3 regions of the Paenibacillus sp. CMM36 genome follow, and region 3 is predicted to be linked to each of the others. Evidence: riboswitches for the same ligand, from Rfam matches in the RefSeq annotation. Region 3 holds a riboswitch; each other region holds the start of a gene.
The links. A riboswitch is a leader RNA that binds a small molecule or an ion and turns the genes downstream of it on or off. The one in region 3 is predicted to bind cyclic di-AMP.
Positions count from the first base shown of each region.

Region 1: another riboswitch for cyclic di-AMP. It lies ahead of ACWA2B_RS13995 (3D domain-containing protein); the one in region 3 lies ahead of ACWA2B_RS26535 (3D domain-containing protein).
Region 2: another riboswitch for cyclic di-AMP. It lies ahead of ACWA2B_RS01430 (hypothetical protein); the one in region 3 lies ahead of ACWA2B_RS26535 (3D domain-containing protein).

Region 1 covers NZ_JBSEDY010000006.1:36,616-41,213, forward strand. The annotation lists gene ACWA2B_RS13985 (ABC transporter substrate-binding protein/permease) at 66-1,529, shown strand; gene ACWA2B_RS13990 (amino acid ABC transporter ATP-binding protein) at 1,516-2,238, shown strand; cyclic di-AMP (ydaO/yuaA leader) riboswitch at 2,469-2,637, shown strand; gene ACWA2B_RS13995 (3D domain-containing protein) at 2,644-3,312, shown strand; gene ACWA2B_RS14000 (polysaccharide deacetylase family protein) at 3,506-4,312, opposite strand.
Region 2 covers NZ_JBSEDY010000001.1:269,583-274,180, forward strand. The annotation lists gene ACWA2B_RS01405 (helix-turn-helix domain-containing protein) at 1-237, shown strand, start outside; gene ACWA2B_RS01410 (helix-turn-helix domain-containing protein) at 331-714, shown strand; gene ACWA2B_RS01415 (hypothetical protein) at 840-1,061, opposite strand; tRNA gene ACWA2B_RS01420 (tRNA-Leu) at 1,404-1,486, shown strand; gene ACWA2B_RS01425 (glutathione peroxidase) at 1,631-2,116, opposite strand; cyclic di-AMP (ydaO/yuaA leader) riboswitch at 2,583-2,755, shown strand; gene ACWA2B_RS01430 (hypothetical protein) at 2,871-3,266, shown strand; gene ACWA2B_RS01435 (potassium-transporting ATPase subunit F) at 3,450-3,527, shown strand; gene kdpA (potassium-transporting ATPase subunit KdpA) at 3,677-4,598, shown strand, end outside.
Region 3 covers NZ_JBSEDY010000026.1:10,882-15,479, reverse strand. The annotation lists gene rnmV (ribonuclease M5) at 1-362, opposite strand, end outside; gene ACWA2B_RS26535 (3D domain-containing protein) at 509-1,657, opposite strand; cyclic di-AMP (ydaO/yuaA leader) riboswitch at 1,929-2,211, opposite strand; gene ACWA2B_RS26530 (TatD family hydrolase) at 2,413-3,183, opposite strand; gene ACWA2B_RS26525 (HD domain-containing protein) at 3,226-4,509, opposite strand.

The sequences.
Region 1 (4,598 bases), on a different contig from region 3:
ATGCATATTCATTTATAATGACACAATCTTATTTATTATAAAGAATTTAAGGAGAGAAAAAAAGATTGAAAAAGGCATATCGTTTTACCGCCCTGGTTTTGACGGCGGTTATCTTGCTGTTGACGGGTCTTCCCATGCTCAATGCATACGGAACGGAAGCAAAGCCACAGAAAAAACTTGTAGTGGGCATGAGTGCCGACTTTCCGCCGTATGAGTTTCATAAAGTTATTAACGGTAAGGATACTATTGTTGGCTTCGATGTGGAAATCGCGAAGGAAATCGCCAAAGATTTGGGTGCGGAGATGGTCCCTGAGGACATGAGTTTTGACTCTTTGCTACCTGCTCTGCAAAGTGGTCGCGTAGACTTGGTACTGTCCGGTATGACACCGACGGATGAGCGTAGAAAAAGCATTGATTTTTCAGATGTATATTATCGCTCCAAGCAAGTCATTATGGTACGCCCAGAGGATAAAGACAAATATCCTACGATGGCTGCTTTGAAAGGCGAGAAGATTGGCGCGCAAAAGGGGAGTATTCAGGAAGAAATTGCTCAAAAAGTACCCAATGCCTCTGTAACCTCACTGGACAAAATATCCGATCTGGTACTCCAGCTGCGGACCCAGCGTATCAACGCTGTTGTGATCGAAGATACGGTTGCTAAAGGGTACACGTTAGATGGGACCGTAACACTTGCCAAAGCGATACCTGAGGATGCCGGAGCAGAAACTGCTGTAGGTATACGCAAGGGGAACGCAGAATTGCTTGCCTCTGTAAATAAAACGTTGGCTCGCCTGAAAGCGGACGGGTCGATTGAAAAGTTTTCTACAGAAGCGAGTGCACTCTCGGCAGATCGACAGGTTTCTTCTAATAACATCGTAGATATTTTTTGGAAATACCGCAGTCTTTACGCTACGGGTATTGGTTACACTCTGTTGCTGTCTGCACTCGGAGTACTGTTTGGATTTATCATTGGTCTGATCGTATCCTTGTTGCGGATGAGTGGTATACGCATCATTGAGTGGTTAGGTACCACATATGTGGAGATCCTGCGTGGCACACCTATGCTGGTGCAGCTCATGATCATTCACTACGGGATTGCTTTGACGCTGGGTGTCAATTTTACTCCACTCCAGTCCGGTATAATCACATTGTCTCTGAATAGCTCGGCATATCTGGCTGAAATTTTCCGTGCAGGTATCCAGGCAGTAGACCGTGGACAGATGGAGGCCGCACGCTCATTGGGTATGGGACGAGGCAAAGCTATGCGTCACGTCATTTTGCCACAAGCGTTTAAATCTATTTTGCCTGCTATAGGTAATGAGTTTATTACAATTATTAAAGAATCCTCCATTATTTCGACTATTGGTATGGTGGATATTATGTATCAAGCCCAGGTCATTAAGAATATTACCTACGAAGGATTAAGTCCGTTCATAATCACAGCCGCTATTTATTTTGTAATGACATTCAGCTTGTCTAAGCTGCTTGGTTTATGGGAAAGGAAGTTGAGAGCCAGTGATCACCGTTAAACAATTGCGTAAATCGTTCGGCAAGAATGAGATTTTAAAAGGCATTGATATAGATATCGCCAAAGGAGAAGTTGTCGTTATCATCGGTCCCAGCGGTTCGGGGAAGAGTACGTTTTTGCGTTGTATGAATCTGTTAGAACAGCCGACGGATGGGGAGATTTTATTTGAGGGCGAGCCGATTACAGCTCGTGGTCATAATATTAATGTAACCCGGGAAAAAATGGGGATGGTGTTCCAGCATTTTAATCTGTTCCCACACAAAACAGTGTTGCAGAACCTGACGCTTGCACCGACGCAGGTTAGAAAACAGTCAGGTAAGGAAGCGGAAAAAATTGCATTAGAACTCCTGCGTACCGTGGGGCTCGAGGATAAGAAGAATACCTATCCGAACCAGCTATCCGGTGGTCAGAAGCAACGTATTGCGATTGCGCGTGCTTTGGCCATGCAGCCGCACGTAATGCTGTTCGATGAGCCGACTTCTGCATTGGACCCTGAAATGGTTGGAGAGGTTCTGGATGTAATGAAGAAGCTCGCCGAAGGCGGTATGACAATGGTAATTGTAACGCATGAAATGGGCTTTGCCCGCGAGGTAGGCGATCGAATTATCTTTATGGATAACGGTCAAATTGTGGAGCAGGGTGCACCAGACCAGGTATTTGGCACTCCAAGCCATGATCGCACTCGTGATTTTCTTGCCAAAGTATTGTAAGAAAGTACTGATCTAATCATAAAAGAGCTCTCCGTTGACGGAGGGCTTTTCTTTTTTTGTCACCATTTCCCCATACTTTCGTAACAAATATAGATTTCTTAATGACAAAATTGTAACGAGTGTAGTATGATGTTCAGGGTTCCCAACATTTTCATGCGGATAAGGTTACAAAATTGTGATATTATGCAGTAAGCCAAAACTTACCGGGACAGCATGCGGTTAGACAAGCGCTGAAATGCTGGCCCAAACTATGGGAAGTGCGGGGGACGTAACAACGGCAGCCATTCCGATACGTCATAAGACGATGAGGAATATGCCTAGGGGTGAATTGCACGAGCATAGGGCTTCTCCTGAGTCCGAATCCGACAGCTAACTTCGCAGGCATAAAAGAGGAGGTACATATCTTTGAAACATTTAAAACATATTGGTAAAACGATGAAAATTGCGGTGCTTGCCGCAGCTATTGCAGGGTTGGCACAGACAGCTGGAATAGCGGATGCTGCCTCGCTTCACACTGCCAAAGAGGGCGATACCTTCTTTTTGCTTGCTCAGCGTTATGGAGTATCGGTAGACGAGCTAACAAAGGCTAACCCAAACATTGCCTCCAGCAATATATATGCAGGTCTGCAAATTAAGGTGCCTGGCGAAAAAAGTGTAAAGGCAGCTTCGGAATCGAAGCCGCAGCTTCTTACGGAGAAAGCAGCAGCGAATGAGGCGCCAACGATTGAAGCTTGGGGTAAAACATTCAACTATAGCAAAATAGTTGACGTTAAGGCTTCAGCGTATTCTGCCGCAGCCGATGAGAATGGTAAATGGGGCGCAGTGGACTACTACGGCAATCCGCTTAAACTAGGTACAATTGCGGTAGATCCTAACGTCATTCCGATGGGCACGAAAGTACTGGTTACAGGCTACTCCCATCCAGGTTTGCCGGATCATTCTTTTGTAGCTGTCGCTCGCGATCAGGGCAGCGCCATTACAGGAAAGCGGATTGATATCTTTATTCCAGGCAACAAATCATTTGTGAACGACTTTGGATTTCAAAATGTGAAGCTGTACGTTATTGATAAATAGCATTGTACGTATATACAGTTTAATTAAACATAATATATATTATGTAAACATAACGCCTATATCCGTATATATCTAGCTCGGACTCTTATCAGGTCCTATCCGTAAAAAGGCTGTCTTGACGAGCAGAATACTTCTGCTGGTAAGACAGCCTTTTTACGTTGCTTTAGCTTGTACCTCAATCATAAACATACTGTTATTTTCGTTCCGATGTGTGGAGTAGCCGGGGGACTGTCACAAATTTGTAGCCCTTAGCTTTTAGAGAGTGAATTAGACCCGGCAAAGCTTGGATAGTGCCTTGCAAGTTGGAACTTTGACCTCCACCAGCGTGCATTAAAATAATAGAGCCAGGCCCTGTAGCTGGAATCACATTTCGCTGAATTTGTGTTTTACTTAGTCCCTTCCAGTCGAGAGAGTCTACATTCCAGTTGACAATCATGTAGCCATGACGACGTGCCCACTTTATTTGAGGCTCTGTAATTTCACCGTAGGGTGGACGAATCAACTTGGGGCGAAAACCTGCGCTGGCTTGTAAAATACGTTCTGTTTTTGTAATCTGGTTGCGAAAGCGTTCTGGTGTAGCCTTCCTAAAATCCGGATGAGTATAGGAATGATTTCCTATAGCATGGCCTTCACGGATAATACGACGTATAATCCCCGGATGCTTTTCCGCACGGTGACCGACGATGAAAAAGGTGGCTTTGATGCCGTTGGCGTGTAATACGTCCAAAACCTGCGGCGTATACCTAGAATCGGGCACATCATCAAAGGTTAAGGCAATTTGGCGGGTGTGTGGGCCGCACATTTTAAAAATGTCCGCATGTTTTTTACGCAACATTGCTAATGTAGGAGTAGCTCGATCTGTACTCAGATGTACAGAAGAAGCAACAGCTGCTTCCTTGGGATGGGGCGTTCCGATCTTGGGAGGCGCATCCGCGTGAACGGGTAAACTTGAAAATGCTAGTAACAGTGCCAAGCATGGCAACACTCCCCTGTACGGCATATGTATCCCCCCTTTTCGTGCAGTGGTACCTAGTGGTGCTCTCGACTATTATGTACCTGTCCTATTAAAAATATGCTGGTTACCAAGTTAGGCTCATAAACGTCTGGAAAGAAGTTCGCGATGAAATGATTATCAATGAAGATGATGGAGCTAAACGTACATATTCTCTTAAACATGACCGAAAACAAGAGCATTTTCGCAAGTTTTAGCCTTACAACGGATTCGGTATCCCGTGACAGCTGGTGTATAATGGGGTTGCAATTCATAATTATACAGACATGGAATT
Region 2 (4,598 bases), on a different contig from region 3:
AAACTCATTGAAATCGCTTCTTTTTTTGATGCGAGTCTGGACTGGATTATGCTGGGTCGAGATATACAGGGTGAGGTGCTAAAGGAGTCGCAAGACCCTTATTTTTTTGACGCTTCAGGGCAACTGAATTGCCAGGGGGAACCGCTTAGTGAGGCGGAAAGAAATTTTATACTTGAGTATATTGAATTTACCCGCTTTCGTAAAGAGAAAAACCAGCGCAATTCTACTATGGGGTAATGGTTGCTTAGGATTTAATGGGGATTACTAATGAGTAAGGCTGAAAAATGAAAATTATTTCAGAAAAAGTTACTGTTTCGGAGGGGAAACATTTTGGGAGATCAAACTATTTATCAACGGATTGAAGCTTTGATTAAAGATCGGGGAATGACCAAGAAGGCATTTTGTGAAAAGCTTAAAATCAGTTCAGGGAATCTCGGTGATTGGAGAAGGGGGAAAACAACGCCGGGTACCACTCATTTAATTCAGATTTCGGACTTTTTTAATGTATCGCTCGATTGGTTAATGAAAGGGATTAAGCCGGGAGAAGGCGTACTTCAGGAGCAGAAGGCTGCTTATTTTTTTGGAGTGATGGGGCCACTGAATTGCCAGGCAGAAGATCTTGAGACGGAAGAACAGAATTTTATTTTAGAATATGTTGAATTTGCGAAATATCGTAAGCAAAAAAGTGAGAAGGATAAAACAAAGCCGGAATGATTTTTTTGGCTAAAGATTGTCTGGGTTGAAAACCCGTAAACGAACTGGAGGGGTTCGCTTTACGGGTTTATTTGGTTTCTTGGTGATATGGAATGACCTGTATGTAACTGGAATGCTTGTTGGATTTAGAGTGGCGATGCCTCCTTATAATCGTTATCGTCGATGTTCAGAATTGCAGCAACTTGTTTTCTGTACCTTTGTGCTTTGCGGGTGCCGTGAATCAGATTGGACAAGCGTGAAGGCGGAATATTGTGTGTCTCACAAAATGTTTTCTGATCCAGTCGAAGTTCGACAAGCCGTTGTTTGATGGCCCACCCGAAGGAGGTGACAGGCATTTTGTTGTTCAAAAGAAATCGCCCCTTACGGATTCTTACGGAATAATTGGTGTGTTATAATAATCATCAGTAAACATGTTAGAATTAACCATCTGAAACTATGATACACTTTTATACGTGTTTTTACAATCGTAAATACGTTATTTCGTCAAATTAATTACTTAGTTAAGTGCTAGGTGGTTCTGATAATCCGTAAGGGGGCAACATTAATGCATAGTTCAGCAAGCGGTTATCTTTATGCAGGACGGTATTATTATCGCTCATATATGTAAGTTAAAATAATTATAATATTTTTGTTTACAAATAGTTGATGAGAGAGTATAATAAATCTGTTGCCTCAATACATTATGATTTGCGGTCGTGGTGGAATGGCAGACACGCTATCTTGAGGGGGTAGTGGGCGTACGCCCGTGGAGGTTCGAGTCCTCTCGACCGCATTATATGCAAGACCTAGTTAAAAAAGCATCCTGACACGGTTTACGTGAAAGGGTGCTTTTTTTGTTAAGCATTTTCGTTATATTCTTTAGCCACGGAAGCCACGGTTGCAACAGGTCGTTTATTAACTGTGATAATGAAGAATGTCAGTTTTGCTGCAAAAGCTTCTCTATATCTCCCGCCAGTTTATCTGGAGTGGTTTGCGGTGCATAGCGCTTAAACACGTTACCTTCTCTTGTAATTAAGAATTTAGTAAAATTCCATTTGATCGCTTTGGACCCTAATACCCCCGGAGCTGTTTGGGTCAGGTAGCGAAATAAGGGGTGTGCTTGATCGCCATTGACATCTGTCTTGGCGAACATCGGAAAGGTGACACCATAATTGATCTGGCAAAACTCGGAGATCTCCTCACTGGAACCTGGCTCTTGTTTGGCAAACTGGTTGCTGGGAAATCCCAAAATTTCGAGCCCCTGTTCATGATACTGGTCATATAGCTCTTGTAGCGCTTTGTATTGGGGGGTTAACCCACATTTGCTGGCAGTGTTCACGATAAGCAGAACGTTCCCTTCAAATGTGGATAACGGAATTTGTTTCCCTTGCAGGGTTTGCGCATCATATTCATAAACGGTCATAGCATCTCTCCTCATTCAATATTCAGCAATTAAATTTTAGACAATTTAAAGAAGGGTTGCAAGCCTGGAAAAGCTGTATAAAGCCTTCAGGCGCTGTAAAATCGTATTTTGCTCAAAACAGTAAATCGCACCGCAAATGGAGCGAATTAAGTTGTTTCTTCTTATAAAAGCGGGTTAAATCGGTGTTTAGCTGGTACATATAGCGTATTTTCTTCTCTTTTTACAAAAAAAGGCCAATAACGCTTTACCCTACGCCAATATTGACATGCTTGTCATTTTCAAAAAGGGATGAAAAACAGAGATTAAAGGAGATGTGAGAAGCATAGTTGCATTGTAAGCGTTATTATTAATCTTCTATGCTCTAAAGCCCGATTTATAACCCTGCAGTTGAGCTTTACAGTCTTCCATGCGCGGGTGTATGATTCAAGACGTAATTTCAAATTAACTTGAATGAAGCAACAACGAAATGTCTATAGCGCTGAATTTTGCAGTTGCAAAAGCGGGGGAACCAATCGAGACTGTACGGCTTCGGAAGCCGTGTGTCTCATGGGGTGAATTTTCCGGTCAAGTGCCAGAAATAGGGCGACTCTCACGTCCGAATCCGACAGCTAACCTCGTAAGCGTACAGGGAGAGGCAACAAACCGCCGTGTGCAGCCATGGTTTATTTTATCATGGATATGTCAGAAGCCGGAGGAAAGCCTTTTTCCTTCGGCTTCTTTTTGTTGTCTTTTTATACCGGGAGAGGAGCTACTGATGGAAGGTCGGTTAATTATTGTCACTGCACCGAATGAAGCGGGCAGAAGTTTTGTGAAATTGCTTATTTTCAAAAAATTGGCGTTTGCAGTTCTCACGAATAGCGCCCAGGAGGAACGACAGCTCAAAAAAATGGGTGTGGAGCACATTGTCCGCATCAATACCATGCAAGCGGGAAAATGGAATTTTCCAAAAAAAGAAATTGGTAGTGTGTATTTGTTCGAGAACAGCTTGAATCTGACTTGCCGTTTCCTGCAAATATGTCGACCACTAACATCGGAATCGATCTATGTTATTACACACGGCTGTAATCCACAAGGAATTTATCGGGGATTGGGAGCGGACCATGTGATCTACACATTGAACGGAGAGGTGGGTTTTCTGCTGAACGGATAAGCACTTATGACATAGTTGTTTTATGATTTTATGATGGAATAAGAATGGCGATCTGAGGATCGATACGGAGGGTATAAACATGATGGATATATACATGCTGCTCGTCATGGCTGTGAGTTATGGAGTGATACTGCTGTTTGTACGCTGGTGTGATGCGCAGACCTCTAAAGGAGGACGAAGAGGATGATCGTTATACTCGGGCTTACGGCTATTGTGTTTATGTATTTAATCTACGCACTCCTGAACCCTGAAAAGTTCTAGTCACTTGTAGGGATAGAGCGGGCGGGAACAACAGATCTGAGCATTAAAGCATCATTGGTAGCAGGTTTTCGCAAACGTGTGCACTTCATAGATGGTCTAATCGGGTCTGTTGTTCCAAACGCAGGAGCATTTTGAAGGAGGAATAGAGGATGGAGCTGCTTCAAATTGGAATTGTGATCGTTATATTGCTGCTCTTGGTAAAGCCAATGGGTACATATATGTATCATGTATTCTCGAATGAACCGAATCGAACGGATCGGATTTTTGGCAGAACAGAAAAGCTGATTTATAAGGTAGTAGGCTTGAAGAAAGTGGAGAGCATGCGTTGGACTACGTATGTTATGAGTTTCATTGCTACGAACGTCGTGCTTGTGGCAATCAGCTACTTGCTGTTGCGTTTACAGGGAATGCTTCCCGGTAATCCGGCTGGAAACAGTAATATGGAAGCATCACTAGCTTTTAATACGGTAATCAGCTTTATGACGAATACGAATCTCCAACATTATAGCGGAGAAAGCGGGCTTACGTATCTGACACAGATGGCGTTCGTCACGATGATGATGTTCACTTCGGCTGCTTCCGGTTTTTCGGTTGCTGCGGCTTTTATGAGAGGATTGACGCGGCGCGGTGAAGGGATGGGCAATTTCTTTCAAGATTTTATTAAAGCTATTATAAGGATTTTCCTGCCACTGGCCTTTGTGCTTACGCTGGTGCTGGTGGGATTGAAGATACCACAGACGCTACAGCCTACGGCGGATCTTACGACGCTGAGCGGAACACAACAGCAAATTTCTATGGGACCCATTGCTTCTCTGGAGTCCATCAAGCATTTGGGGACGAACGGGGGCGGTTATGCGGGAGCTAACTCTGCGCATCCTTTTGAAAATCCAAGTCCTTGGACGAACGTGCTGGAAATTTTGGCAATGTGGGTAATGCTGGCTTCGTTGCCGTATACCTTTGGATTGTTTGCCCGTAATCGTAAGCAGGGCTGGATTATTTTTAGCTCCATGATGGTATTGTTTCTAATTTTTCTATCCATTACGTATGTGTCTGAGAAGACAGGTAATCCGT
Region 3 (4,598 bases):
GCCCACTCAATCAGCGGGTCGGCGCCTTCTACTGTCGTATGAACCCGTGCGAGAGCGTGTCTGATCGCTTCCGGTGAGGCATTCTCCACACCAATATCTCCTTTGCGCGTCGCTTCTGCCTCGGGTATAAAGGCCTGCTTGCAGCCGGGTACCTTGGAAGCGATAATCTTACGGATGCGCTCCCCTGCATGATCGGGATCGGTTAAAATGATGACCCCCCGCCGCTCCTGCGCCAATGCAATTTTACGCAGCGTCATTTTATTAATGGCTGAGCCGCCAGTTTCTATCGTATCCGCTTCAACAGCGCGGCGAATGGCCACCGTATCATCCCGGCCCTCTACCACGATCACTTCCTTGATCATTTGCATTTCCCTCCACTGCTACACAGCAAGCTATATTTATCTTTCCCTGCTTTTGAAAACAAAATAAGAAGAGGATATCCTCTTCTTAGCATGGCATAACTATGTTGTTAATACTATCGCATTGCCCTCAACATACACAACCTGTTTTAGTTGATTTCAGGCTTTACCGGTCCGATAACATATACGGTTTTACCGTGCTTACGACCAAATTGGTTGGCTCGGCTCAAACTCTCATAATACACATCGATTTTGTGGCCTTTAATCGCGCCACCGGTATCCTCCGCACGGCGGAAGCCCACCCCTTCGATATACACCCACCAGCCGATTGGAATTATACTCGGATCGACAGCGATGGTACGACCTTCCGTCACGCGCGTGCCGGATGCAGTACGTGTACCGATACCTGGCTCCTGTGAGGAATACGCCGTCATGGAGACATTTTGTAAAACTTTGCTATATTTAAAATTGACGCCTGCTTTACGGACAGCACTGCCCGAACTAACCGTTGTTGTCTTAACCGCATCATTGGGACCGACGGAAGCAGCAAGAACGACCGGCTTTTTCTTCGTTCCTACCGCAATAACCTTATCCACACGGTTCTGTGCAACTTCCTTGTTAACCAGCTGTTTGGATACCAACTTTCCATCATGATATACCTTTTGAACGTGCTGGACTACCACACCCGATTTGCCGCTTTGAATGACCCGATTATCGCCTTTATAAAGACTTGGATCGGCCGTTTTGATGACCTGATAAGGCACCTGTTTTTTCTGTTCGACCTGCTGTTTCTTCACACGGACGATTTTTATGTCCATGTTAGACGAAACAGAGGCATCCAACGCAGGATAAACTTTATCCGTTGACGATAATTTATAGCCCGAGGTACGAATGGCACCTTCTACTGTATTTTCTGTTGTGTACAGCTTTTTCGTCTCATTGCCTGAAGATACTTTAACTTGATTGGCACGTTTAATGACTACGCGGTCCCCATCCTGTACTGCTCCATTTAGCGGCATAGAAATTGTATCATGCGGCTGAAGTGAAATGGAATGCTCGCTCAGCAAATCTTGAAGCTTGGATTCCCGGGTTTCTACCGCAGATGCCTTGCCATCAATGACAAAAAAGACTTGTTTTTTAGATTGCGTGTACATCAGAATTGAAATCATAATCGTTAGCGCGATTAGAAAAATAGCAACCAAAGCAGCCTGGCGCACATTCTCTTGCTTCCAACGCAATACGTAAGACATGCTGGATGAGCGTGACTCATGGGTCTCCTCTTTTTGGAAAATGCCCATTTCCTCCGTCCTCCTTACATAGCCCGCCGTCTGGAGTAAGACATAGTTGAGATTTGACGTGACTATAACAGATTTTCTACAAGACAAGCCCAAACTGCGACTGTCCTGCACCATGTACCCGTCTTCGCGGCATGCTGTCCTCCCCTGTTTAACCACAGTATGATGACAGATTTTCTTTTATTCACAACAAAAAAAGCCAAAGAAAGAGACTAGAGAGCTCTTTCGTGGCTTCCGGCATGTGTGAATATGCGGGAAAACTCATGCACGAGATGGCTTCTCTCTTGTTACGCTTACGGGGTTAGCTGTCGGGTTCGGACGTAGAGAGTCGCCCTAGCTTGGGTCAACCGCTCATGGCGGTCGCCTTCACATTCACCCCGAAGACCCAGAAAGAAATCGAAATACGGCTCCTCTACCTGTTCAATCCCATCTGGGAAAAGAATTTAGGTCGAGCCGGCTGGCGGAAGAGACGTTCCCTTCTTGCACATAAGCCGGACGTACTGTAAGCCATATCGGTTCCCCCGTTCCCTGTAAAAGGGACTCAGCGAGACTGGTTCATGAAATGACTTGTTGATGTTTACATTCAAACAACAATTCACTGAAAAGATGATATCCTGTTTCCATGCATGTTGTAAAGCAGGTTTCAAGTACATTTTTCAAAATATTCGGTTAAAATATTGTAATATTCTCGAGTTTCCTGCAACAAATTCATGATTAGCTTCGTCTATCTCTTTATTTTGATCGATTTCTTCGCTTTTTTATTGAATGTCAAATCGTTCCAAGGCATTTTGGGTCGTTATTGACACTAATTCCTCCACTGTAATCCCCTTGATTTGGGCTGCAGCCTCTGCTACCAGTCTCACATGCGCAGACTCATTTCGCTTCCCGCGAAACGGATGCGGCGTCAGGTAGGGCGCGTCCGTTTCAATGAGCAGACGGTCCAGTGGCACCTGTGCGAGCACCTCTTTTGGCTGCTTGGCATTTTTAAACGTTATTGGACCACCGAAGGAAAGGTGAAATCCCATATCCAGCACCATTTGGGCTGTCTCCCAGCTCCCAGAAAAGGAGTGCATGACTCCGCCAATCTCACTCGCTTTTTCCTCACGCAAAATCCTAACAATATCTTCATGGGCATCCCGGTTATGAATAACAATGGGCATTTTGAGCTCACGAGCCAGACCAATTTGATTTCGAAACACCCGATGCTGAATATCCTTCGGTGATGTATCCCAATAATAATCCAGACCGATCTCTCCGATGGCTACGACCTTCTTATGACTACATAACGATGCAATCCATTCTAAATCGCCCTCTTGCATTGTAATCGCATCCTGTGGGTGCCATCCAACTGCCGCATAAATAAAATCATACGTCTCGGCCAATTTCATGGTGGATGGAATGGTCTCACGATTAAATCCGATATTGATCATCCGCGTTACTCCTGATTCGACAGCACGTGCTATAACTTCTTCACGATCTTCGTCAAATTGTGGCGCATCCAAGTGAGTATGAGTGTCGAATAAATCCAAGGTTTACATCTCCTTTTTTTACTTACATTTCTATATAGTTGTCTATTCTTTGACAAAATAATTCCTTATTTCGGCAGGAAGCCTGTCTTTTACCGCGTTCAATTTATTCTGGGGAAAATACATATGATATTTTCCTCGGTGGATACCACTTATGGAGCGCACAATTTCCGAAACTTCGGAAATTTCACTCACCTCGCCCTGACGTCCAAGCAGTAAAATCTGGTTGTCCGTCGAGCCACCCTGCCGAAACACATCATAAGGAAGATCCGTCGGAAAATCAATTTCAAAATCATATTCAGGGTGCAAACCAGCCTCTTCCAAAGCTTTCCGAATACTGTCAATGGTATCTGTATCCATATTTTCAATCTCTACATATTTATACAATCTACGGTCCATAAAGCGGCTGCTCAAATCACTTAAAATTTCGTCTTTTTCTCGTTTCCACTGGCTAAATACGGTCTGAATTAATGACTCATCGAGCATTAGATATTGCTCTACTGTAAGCTCTCCTTTCAACAGATCCGGCAGCGGGTCCAGCAGAAAACTAAACTCATATCCGTTTTTAAACAATTCCTTTGCTCGCTTGAAAATTTTACGTAAAAGGATCTCCGAGCTGCGTGTTACAGGATGAAAATAAATTTGCCAATACATCTGATAGCGTGACATTAAATAATCCTCTACTGCATGCATGCCTGATTCCTTCACAACAATTCTCCCATTATGAGGACGCAACAGTCGTAAAATACGATCCAAATCAATCGTGCCGTAGTTGACACCTGTCGAATGAGCATCCCGCAACAAATAATCCATACGATCGGCATCTAGCGGACTGGTCACCAAGTTAACAACAATCGGCTTATCATACGTTTTGGCTATAACTGCAGCCACCTTTTGTGGAAGCTTCTCGTCGACTTGCCGTAGCACGGCGTTGATCTTCGTGTCTCCCAGTACAATGCGGCATGTCCAATCCTCATGGTTCATATGAAAGGCTTCCTCAATTGAATGTGAAAATGGGCCATGCCCCACATCATGCAATAGAGCTGCACACAGAGCAACCAACCTTTCCTCTTTCGGCCAATCTGGGAAATCTCCACGTTCAAATTGAGAAATAATACTTCTCGTAATCTCATATACGCCCAATGAATGTGAAAAACGGCTATGCTCCGCTCCATGAAACGTAAGATACGATGTGCCTAACTGCCGTATGCGGCGTAAACGTTGGAACTCCGGCGTGTTGATCAACCGCCATATCACAGTATCCTGAACATGAATGTAATTATGTACCGGGTCTTTAAATACTTTTTCTTCACTGAGTGGCTGGTGCAAGATATCAGCTCCTTTAATATTCGGAATAATGGATTAAAATACAATAAAATCCTAAAGCATTTCTCTCATTCGACATTCTTTGTCGTAAT